DNA from 2 places in the Solwaraspora sp. WMMD406 genome. Region 2 is predicted to be linked to the other one. Evidence: riboswitches for the same ligand, from Rfam matches in the RefSeq annotation. Region 2 holds a riboswitch; the other holds the start of a gene.
What was found. Region 2 has a riboswitch for cyclic di-AMP ahead of O7632_RS02310 (NlpC/P60 family protein). Riboswitches for the same ligand answer to the same signal wherever they lie in the genome.
Positions count from the first base shown of each region.

Region 1: another riboswitch for cyclic di-AMP. It lies ahead of O7632_RS05385 (hypothetical protein); the one in region 2 lies ahead of O7632_RS02310 (NlpC/P60 family protein).

Region 1 is NZ_JARUBF010000001.1:1,198,824-1,203,271, reverse strand. Features, by position in the region: gene O7632_RS05395 (cellulose binding domain-containing protein) at 1-801, opposite strand, end outside; gene O7632_RS05390 (TrkA family potassium uptake protein) at 1,703-2,326, opposite strand; cyclic di-AMP (ydaO/yuaA leader) riboswitch at 2,680-2,816, shown strand; gene O7632_RS05385 (hypothetical protein) at 2,819-3,844, shown strand; gene O7632_RS05380 (glycoside hydrolase family 65 protein) at 3,955-4,448, opposite strand, start outside.
Region 2 is NZ_JARUBF010000001.1:535,035-539,482, reverse strand. Features, by position in the region: gene O7632_RS02325 (VanZ family protein) at 1-303, shown strand, start outside; gene O7632_RS02320 (GPP34 family phosphoprotein) at 300-1,124, opposite strand; gene O7632_RS02315 (C40 family peptidase) at 1,265-2,323, shown strand; cyclic di-AMP (ydaO/yuaA leader) riboswitch at 2,578-2,718, shown strand; gene O7632_RS02310 (NlpC/P60 family protein) at 2,724-3,758, shown strand; gene dcd (dCTP deaminase) at 3,884-4,448, opposite strand, start outside.

The DNA.
Region 1 (4,448 bases), 660 kb from region 2:
GGTCACCTGGTAGTTGACCGCGCAGCTGGCGGTGTTCGGGGTGGTGACGACGGTCAGCGGGGTGGACACGGCCGAGGCGTTGCCGGCGTCGTCGTGGGCCCGTACGGCGAAGGTGTAGCTGGTGCCGGGCTGCAGACCGCCGACCCGGGCGGTGGGACCGGTCGGTGGATGCTGCGGGGCGGTCGCCACCGGGGTGGTGGTCCCGTCCGGATGGATGCGCAGCACTTCGTACCAGGCGACGTAGACGTTGTCGGTGGACCGGGTCCAGAGCAGGGTCACCGAGTCGGTGCCGATCGTGGTGGCCGTCAGTCCGGTGGGGGTGCTGGGCGGCTGGGCGTCGCCGGGCGGCATGGTGAGCCGCAGGCTGGGGTTGGAGGTCGACCGGTTGCCGGCCGCGTCGTAGGCGTACGCCCAGAACTGGTAGGTGACCGAGGGGTACAGCCCGTCGATGGTGATCTCGTTGGTCGGAGTTCGCTTGATGAGGATGTAGTCGGACTGGAGTTGGGCGACTTCGTACCCGGCCACTCCGACGTCGTCGGTGGACGCCGCCCAGGTGAGGGTGACGTCGGTCTCGCTGATGTCGACGACGGTGATCGGCCCGGGGGTCGTCGGTGGCGTGGTGTCCGCCGTGGTCGTGGCTGCTGCCGCCGGTACCGCCGGCAGCAGCAGGATCGCGGTCACACCGACCGCCAGGGCCGTCAGGGAGGCCGAGCGGAACGGTCGCCGCCGGCTGGCGGGTACGCCGGGTTCCTGCGGAGGTGCGGTACGACGGCTGGGGTGGGACGAGTGGAGTTCCGGCATTGGCCCTCGATTCCGTTGTCGGGCGCGGCAGGACGGCAGGGCACCCATTCATTCATGATTGACGATGCATGAGCTCGGGCATCTATGATATAGATCACTAGCGATTCGTGGCTCGAGACGCGCCGGGCGATGCCACACCGGCCCTGAGCCCGTCTCGCCCGCGCCGCGCGGCCGCCCGCCGCGAGCGCCCGAACGTCGCCGGCCCACCATCTGCGGCGCCACCCCGACACCGGTCGCCACCCGACGGAACCGACCGCGAGCTGCGGGAACGATCTTCACCACCAGCACCTCGCCCCGTCCGACGAGGGCCACGGTGATCGATCTCGTCCGGGACCTATACACAATCAAGCCCGCCGATACATCGGCGGGCTGGGTGAGGCTGTCGGTCGAACCGGCGTCGCGGTCCTGACTTGTCGGCGATTCCACGTCGTAACAATCGGGGACTAGCGTGGGGACGGGGAGGGCAACCCCCGTCCCCACCATCAGTTACTCACACGCACGAGTGGAATGGCGTCCAGGTCGTGCGTGACGCGCGGGAGCCGGGCCACGCGAGTGGCTCTGGTTCCACCTCCTCTCGACAGGTGGTGCGTGGCTGGCGGCGGAGTCCGGGCTGGCCCGCCGCCAGCCGTACGGCTGAGCGGTCGGCGCGGATGAGGCAAGGCCTCGTCGCGCCATACGTAGTTCACCGTTCGGGGTGCACATCCATCAATGGAAGCGCTCCCATGGGAGGACTGTAGCCTGAGTCACGAGTTTGCGAAAGTCCAAAGCCTGATCAGCTCACGAAATGAAGGCGTGACGAGACGGTTACGACCTGGATCAGAGGCGGACGATCACCGGAAACCCTTCCGACATCGACCGTTGGCCCGCCGGACCAGGCCGGGACGCCCGCAGGACGGACGAGTCAGCGACCGAACTTCTCGACCTGGGCGGTCGCACCGGCGACGATCAGCAACGCGTCCGGCGGGATCACCGTCTCCGGGCCGGCGTAGCGGAAGTCCGCGTCCCGCTCCTTGATTCCGACCACGGTGATGCCGTACTGCTGGCGCAGCCGTGACCGGGCCAGCGTCTGGCCGGCCGCCTGCGGCGGGGCACAGACCTTGGCGATCGCGAACCCGTCGTCGAACTCGATGAAGTCGATCATCTTGCTGGCCAGCAGGTGCGCCACCCGGTCGCCCATGGCCGCCTCGGGGAAAATCACGTGATCCGCGCCGACGGACGCCAGGATGCGCCCGTGCTTGGCGGTGATCGCCTTCGCCCAGATCTCCGCCACACCGACCTCGGTCAGCGCCACCACGGTGAGGATGCTCGCCTCGATGTCCGAACCGATGCCGACAACAGCCCGGCGGTATCCACCCACGCCCAGTTGCCGCAGCACCGCCTCGTCGGTGGCGTCGGCTTCGACCGCCCGGGGCAGCCGGTCCGCCCAGTGCTGCACCCGCTTGGGATGGTCGTCGATGCCGAGGACCTCGTGACCGAGCCGCCGCAGCGAACCGGCGACCTGTCCGCCGAACCGGCCGAGACCGATGACCACGACCGGATCATCGGTCGGTGCCTCAGGATCGGAGGAACCCGGTGCCCCGGGGTCGGAGGAACTCTGTTCCGGCACGCCACGCCCCCACCCTGCCGTCGATGGACCGGACTGATAAACAAAACGCCTTTATGAGACCTTATCCCTTCAAAGCGTGATCGTGGAGTGGGATGGCATCACCCATCCGGCAACCCCCGGTGCACCCTCGAATGCAGACAGTGGACGTTACCGAAAGCGTTGTCCGTTAACGTGATTTTGCTGCTCAGTGACGCCCATCGAGGTGTCGAAGCCGCTCACCGATCCGGTAAGCTTGCCGGCGGTCTCCGCCCGGTGGCGCCCCCCGGTGCCGGCGGTGACCGCCGCCCAATCACCCTCCGGGGTGAGCCGGGGAACCAGGTTCCACTGGGGTGAATCCGCGATCACGCGGTAGGGATCGTTCCGTCCCGAACCCGTCAGCTAACTCGGTCGGCGGCCAAGGAAAGGAACAGGATGACCGCACCCCTCCGCCGGCGGTTCACGCTGGCCTCGGCGCTCGTCGCCGTCACCGCCCTGCTCGCCGGCGGCCTCGTCGCCCCGTCTTCCGCCGCCGCCGCGCCGTCCACGCCGGAGGGCGAAGGCGCGCCCCCGCTGCTGAGTGAAGTGCTGGACTCCACCGGTCGCGGATTCGTCGAAGCCAAGGCTGCCGTCGAGGAGTCCCGCAAGCGACAGCTGCAGCTCAGCCTCGAACTGGAGAAGGTCGAGGACCGCCTGGCGGCGCTAACTCCGCAAATCGGGCAGGTCGCCTCCAACTCCTACCGGCTGGGTCGGATCACCCCGGTCATGGTGCTACTCAACAGCGCCAGCCCGGACGATCTGCTGGACCGGGCCGAAGGCCTGGACATGATCGCCATGCACGACAACAAGCGGGTACGGGAACTCAACGAGGCTCGGGAGCAGGCCGAGCGGGCCAAGGCCGCGATCGACGCCGAGGTGGCCCGCGAGGAGCAGCAACTCGAAGTGATGGCCCGGCAGAAGCGGGAGGCCGAGAAGGCGCTGCAGCTGGTCGGAGCGGTGGCCACCAACGGTTTCGTCTCGGCGACCTCACCGGTGGCCGCCCAGGCGCCACGCAACTCGGACGGCTCCTGGCCCTCGCAGTCGTGCAGCCTGGACGACCCCACCACGAACGGTTGCATCACCCCACGCACGATGCACGCGCTCAACGAAGCCAAGAAGGCCGGGTTCACCCGCTTCGTCTCCTGCTTCCGGCCAGGTGGCCCGTTCGAACACCCGAAGGGCCGGGCCTGCGACTTCTCGATGCAGTCCAGTGGCTTCGGCGGAGACGCGACCGGCGACGCCCGGCTCTACGGCAACAACCTGACCGCGTTCCTGGTCCGCAACGCCGACAAGCTCGGCATCCTCTACGTCATCTGGTACCGCCAGTTCTGGTCCCCGACCACCGGCTGGAGTTCCTACAGCGGCGCCGGGGGCGACCCGAGCAGCGACCACACCAACCACGTACATCTGTCTCTGCTGTGACGGGTGCCGCGCCGGCCGGTCTGGACGACCCGACCGGCGCGGCACCTCGAACAGGCGTGGACGGCGGCACCTCGAACAGGCGTGGAGGGTAGGACGGTGCCGCCAGCCGGTCAGTCCGTGCGGGCCGAACGACGCACCGGGGACCGGCCCGCCGGCTGCTGCGGCGGCGGCCCGGACGGACCAGCGGTCGGGATCGTCTTGGTCACCGGCTTGTCGGCGGCGACGGTGATCGGCTCGCCGTGGTGGGTCAGGTCGATGCTGGCGTTCGGGTCGCCGTCGCGCAACGAGTACGTGACCTCGTCGCGCTGGACGGACACCCGCAACCGCATCCCCCGCCACATCATGGCGAACTCCAGCCGGTTGATCCGTTGCGGCAACCGGGGTGCGAAGGAGAGTTCACCGGTGTGGTCCCGCATCCCGCCGAACCCGGCCACCAAGGCGATCCACGCCCCGGCGAGCGCCGCGACGTGGATGCCGTCCCGGGTGTTGCGGTTGATGTCGTGCAGGTCCATCAACGCCGCCTCGCCCATGTAGTCGTGGGCGAGTTCGAGATGTCCCGTCTCGGCGGCGATCACCGACTGGGTGCACGCCGACAGCGACGAGT
Region 2 (4,448 bases):
GGCGAGCGAGTCGGCAACGTCGCAATGTTCGTGCCGGTGGCGTTCTTCCTGGTCCTGGCGGTGCGTCGGCCGCTGATCGGGACCGGCGTGCTCCTGGTGGTGCCGGCGATGGTGGAGCTGGCCCAGGCCGTGAGCGGGCTCGGCCGCCAGTGTGTGGGCTACGACTGGGTCAACAACGCCACCGGGGTCTTGGTCGGGGCGGCGGCGGCCGGCGTCGTACGGCTGGTCTGGCGGCCGACCCCGCCGCGCCCGCAGCCGTCCGGCAGCCGCCCGCAGCCGTCCGGCAGCCGGCGGCGCGACTAGCTGCCGCTGGTCGCGACGTTGGTGGCGATGAAGACGGCGGTGGCCACCTCGGAGCGGTGGTCCCGGATCACCCTTTCGGTAGCGGTCGCGACCCAGGCGGCATCCGGTATCGCCGCCCGGCACCGGGCGGACCAGGCGTCCCGTTCGCGGTCCGACATCGGCACGTCGGTCGTCGTCGCAGCGCTGCCGTCAGCGGGAGAGACGACCTCGCGGAGCAGTTCGTCGGCGTCGAGGGCGTGCACCAACGCCCCCAGCGCGGCGGTCCGCTCGTCCACCGGGTCGGACGAGTGTCGGACGGCGCTCCGCAGCCGGGTACGGGCCTCGGCCTCCGCCGGTGGGCGCCTGCTGTCGGGGGCGGCGAAGCGGGTGTGCGGAAACACCCAGAACACCCGGTCCCGCTCTCGACGCAGCACGCCAGCGGTGACCAGCCCGTCGAGGATCCGGGGGACCAGCTTGTGGGACAACTCGACGATCCAGTGTTCGACCGGGTGCGGGTCGGCGGCCCTGATGGTTGCCGCGGCCCGGTCGAGATGACGACGATCGGCTTCCGCCGGCCCGGCCGTCGCAGCCGCGACCGTACCGTCGGGATGGACGGTGCCCGCATCGTCGGGGTGGACGGTGCCCGCATCGTCGGGGTGGACCGTACCGTCGGGGTGGACCGTACCGTCGGGGTGGACGGTGACCGCACCGTCGAGGGCGAGATCGAGCAGGATGGCTCCACTGACGGCGTAGTCCAGCTCGGGCGATCCGACTATCGGGTCACCTGACTGGTCGTCGTAGGCGAGCAGGGTGAGTTCCTCGGCCAGGATGAGCGCACTCATGACGTCACGCTAACCCGGTCTGACGGTATGCGCCCGCGACACCGTCTTGAAGGTTCGGCGGCGATTCCAATAAGGTGGGAGCCCGACCGCTGCGGATGTCGGCCTCCGTTCCCCCGCCCGCGAGGCCCCGGCGATCGTTAATGAAGGAGTCGCTGCCAATGGCACGTGTGCTCACCCATTCGCACACCCGAGATTACTCTCGGTCGCAATTCGGATACGTGAAGCGTTCATTGGTGATCTCGGGCCGAGCAATCCTGGCCGTGCTGGTGCCGCTGGTCTTGACGCTGCTGCCGGCCGTCCCGGCTCAGGCGGAGCCCACGCTGGCCGAGATCGAGGCCGAGCTCGACGCTCAGTGGCTGAAGCTCGAACCGGTCATCGAGCAGTACAACAAGGTGCACAGCGAACTTCGGGCCAATCAGAAGAAGGCCGCCGACCTGGACGAGCGGATCCGTCCGCTGTCGCTGCAGGCCGACCTCGCCGCCGACGAGATCGGCGAGGTCGCGAACCGCTATTACCGTACGGGTCCGTCGAGCGAGCTCAACGCCTTGCTGACAACGGGGTCGCCGACCAGTCTCGCCGATCAACTCCTCGTGCTCGACCGGCTGACCAAGCAGCGGCATGAGCAGATCGCTGCGGTGCTCGCCACCCGGGACGAATATCTGGCGCAGAAGCGGACCCTCGACGAGCTCATTGCCACCCAGCAGCAGCAGGACGCCGAACTCGCGGCCAAGCGTAAAGCGATCGACGCGGAGATCGACCGCTTGGAGCAGATGCGTACCGCCGCGTACCGGACGGCGAGCACGAGCGGAGGCTCCGGCGCGTCGGGGCCCTGTCCGGCGGTGTCGGTCGGTGGTGCGGCCGGAACCGCGGTCCGGACGGCGTGTGCCCAACTCGGCAAGCCGTACGTCTGGGGGGCCACCGGGCCGAACGCATTCGACTGTTCCGGCCTGACCCAGTACGCCTGGGCGCAGGCGGGCGTACGGCTGACTCATTACACCGGTGCCCAGTGGAACGAGGGCCGTTCGATCAGCCGTTCGGAGGCCAGACCGGGCGATTTGGTCTTCTTCTTTAGTGATCTACATCACGTGGGTTTGTACATCGGAAACGGTCTCATGGTGCACGCGCCCCGCGCGGGACAGCCGGTGCAAATGGAGAACATCGATCACATGCCGGTCGCTGGATTCCGGCGCGTGGGTTGATCGTGCAGGTCGGCGGCAGGGGTGGTGCGGCGCGGCGATAGTCGGTCGGCGAGCGGGCCGCTCGGGTGGGTCGTCTCGATATCAGGCGGCCCACCCGCTTCATTCGAACGTTTGATCGACGAACAGCGATACTAATTGCGATCGTACGTTCACGCAAAGAAATGAGTAGTCTAGTCGCTTGCGTCTGAAGAACGCCACTCTCTACTCTTGGGGATCGTCGAGTCGGGAGGACGCCAGCCACCCCGGTTGGCCTCGGCCCGACACCGCCGAATCGTCGCGCACAACGAACCGGGGACCCAGGCACCTCGGGGTGAGTCCGCAGCTTCCCTGCGGTAGGGCGTCTCTCTTCCGCCCGAACCCGTCAGCTAACCCGGTAGGCGGTCTGGGGAGAAGGAGTCCGGTGGCTAGGAAAGCCCTGCGGCTGAGCTCCGAGTGGCCCGACCGGGACCGCGAGCCGCGCCAGCCACGCCGTACCCGTCGACGGTTCGTCGACGCCGCGCTCGCCGTCACCACCGGTGTCGGTCTGCTGTTGACCGCGGCACCGGTCCAGGCCCAACCGACCGTCGCGCAGATCGAAGCCCAGATCGACGAGGTGTGGGCCGAGCTCGAGCCCACGATCGAACGGCACAACGCGGTCCGCCAGGACCTCAACGCCAAGAAGAAGCAGGCGAAAGCACTCGCCGACAAGATCCAGCCGCTGCAGATTCAGATCGATCTGGCCATGGACCGGGTCAGTGAGTTCGCCGCCCGGTCATACAAGGGCGGCAGCCCTTCGATGGTCAACGCGATCCTGACGAACGGCACCCCGACCGCCCTCGCCGACCAGCTCGAGCTGCTCGACCAGTTCGCCCGTCGGCAGGCCCGCGACGTGCAGGCGGTGGTCGACCTCAAGGAGGAGTACGCCGCCCAGAAGGAACCGCTCGACGCGCTCGTGGTCGAGTTGACCCGTACCGAAGCGCAGTTGGCGGCCAAGGCCAAGGAGATCGACGCCGAAGTCGACCGGCTGCAGGACCTGCGGCTCGAGGCGTACGGGTCGACCACCACGCTCGGCTCGCTGCGCCCGGCGCCCTGCCCGGCGAGCTACCCGGGCGGCGCGGCGGGCAAGGCGGTCACGTTCGCCTGCGCGCAGATCGGCAAACCGTACGTCTGGGGGTCCGGGGGTCCGAACAGCTACGACTGTTCCGGACTGACCTCGGCCGCGTGGCGACAGGGTGGCGTCTCGCTGCCGCACAACGCCGCCCGGCAACGTCAGGTGATCCCGAGCGTCAGCCGATCCGAACTCCGTCCCGGCGACCTGATCTTCTACTACAGCGGTCTGTCGCACGTCGGCATGTACGTCGGCGACGGATGGATCGTGCACGCCTCACGCGCCGGTGAACCGGTCCAGATGCGCAAGATCGGTTCTGACGTTCACAGCTACGGCAGGCCCGGATAGCTCCACTCCTCCCCATGGCCTGGCGCACGCCGCAGATTCCCCCGTCGTGCGGCGGCACCGGCCACCAGGAAAGGCGTCCTCCCAGGTCTCCCCCCGGCTTGGGAGGGCGCCTTTCGCCATCTGGCTCAGCCGGTTGGCCAGGTCCGCCACTGCTTCCACGAACGGCTCGGAGTCGGTCCACGTTGCCCCTGGTAGCGCGAACCGTAGACCGACGATCCGTAGGGGTGTTCGGCGGCGGAGGAGAGCCGGAAGATGCACAGCTGGCCGATCTTCATCCCCGGCCACAGCTTGATCGGCAGGTTGGCGACGTTGGAGAGCTCCAGCGTGACGTGGCCGGAAAATCCTGGATCGATGAAGCCGGCGGTCGAGTGGGTCAGCAGCCCCAGCCGCCCCAGGCTCGACTTGCCCTCCAGCCGGGCGGCGAGCGCGTCGCCCAGGGAAACGACCTCGAGTGTGGAGGCGAGGACGAACTCGCCGGGGTGCAGCACGAATGGGTCGCCCGCCGGGACCTCGACCTGGGACGTCAGGTCGTCCTGTCGGGTCGACGGGTCGATGTGGGTGTAGAGGTGGTTGTTGAAGACTCGGAAGTAGCGGTCGAGCCGGACATCGATGCTGGACGGCTGGATGAGTGCGGGCTCGAACGGATCGAGCGACAGGTTGCCGTTCTTGGTCTCCGCGACGATGTCCCGG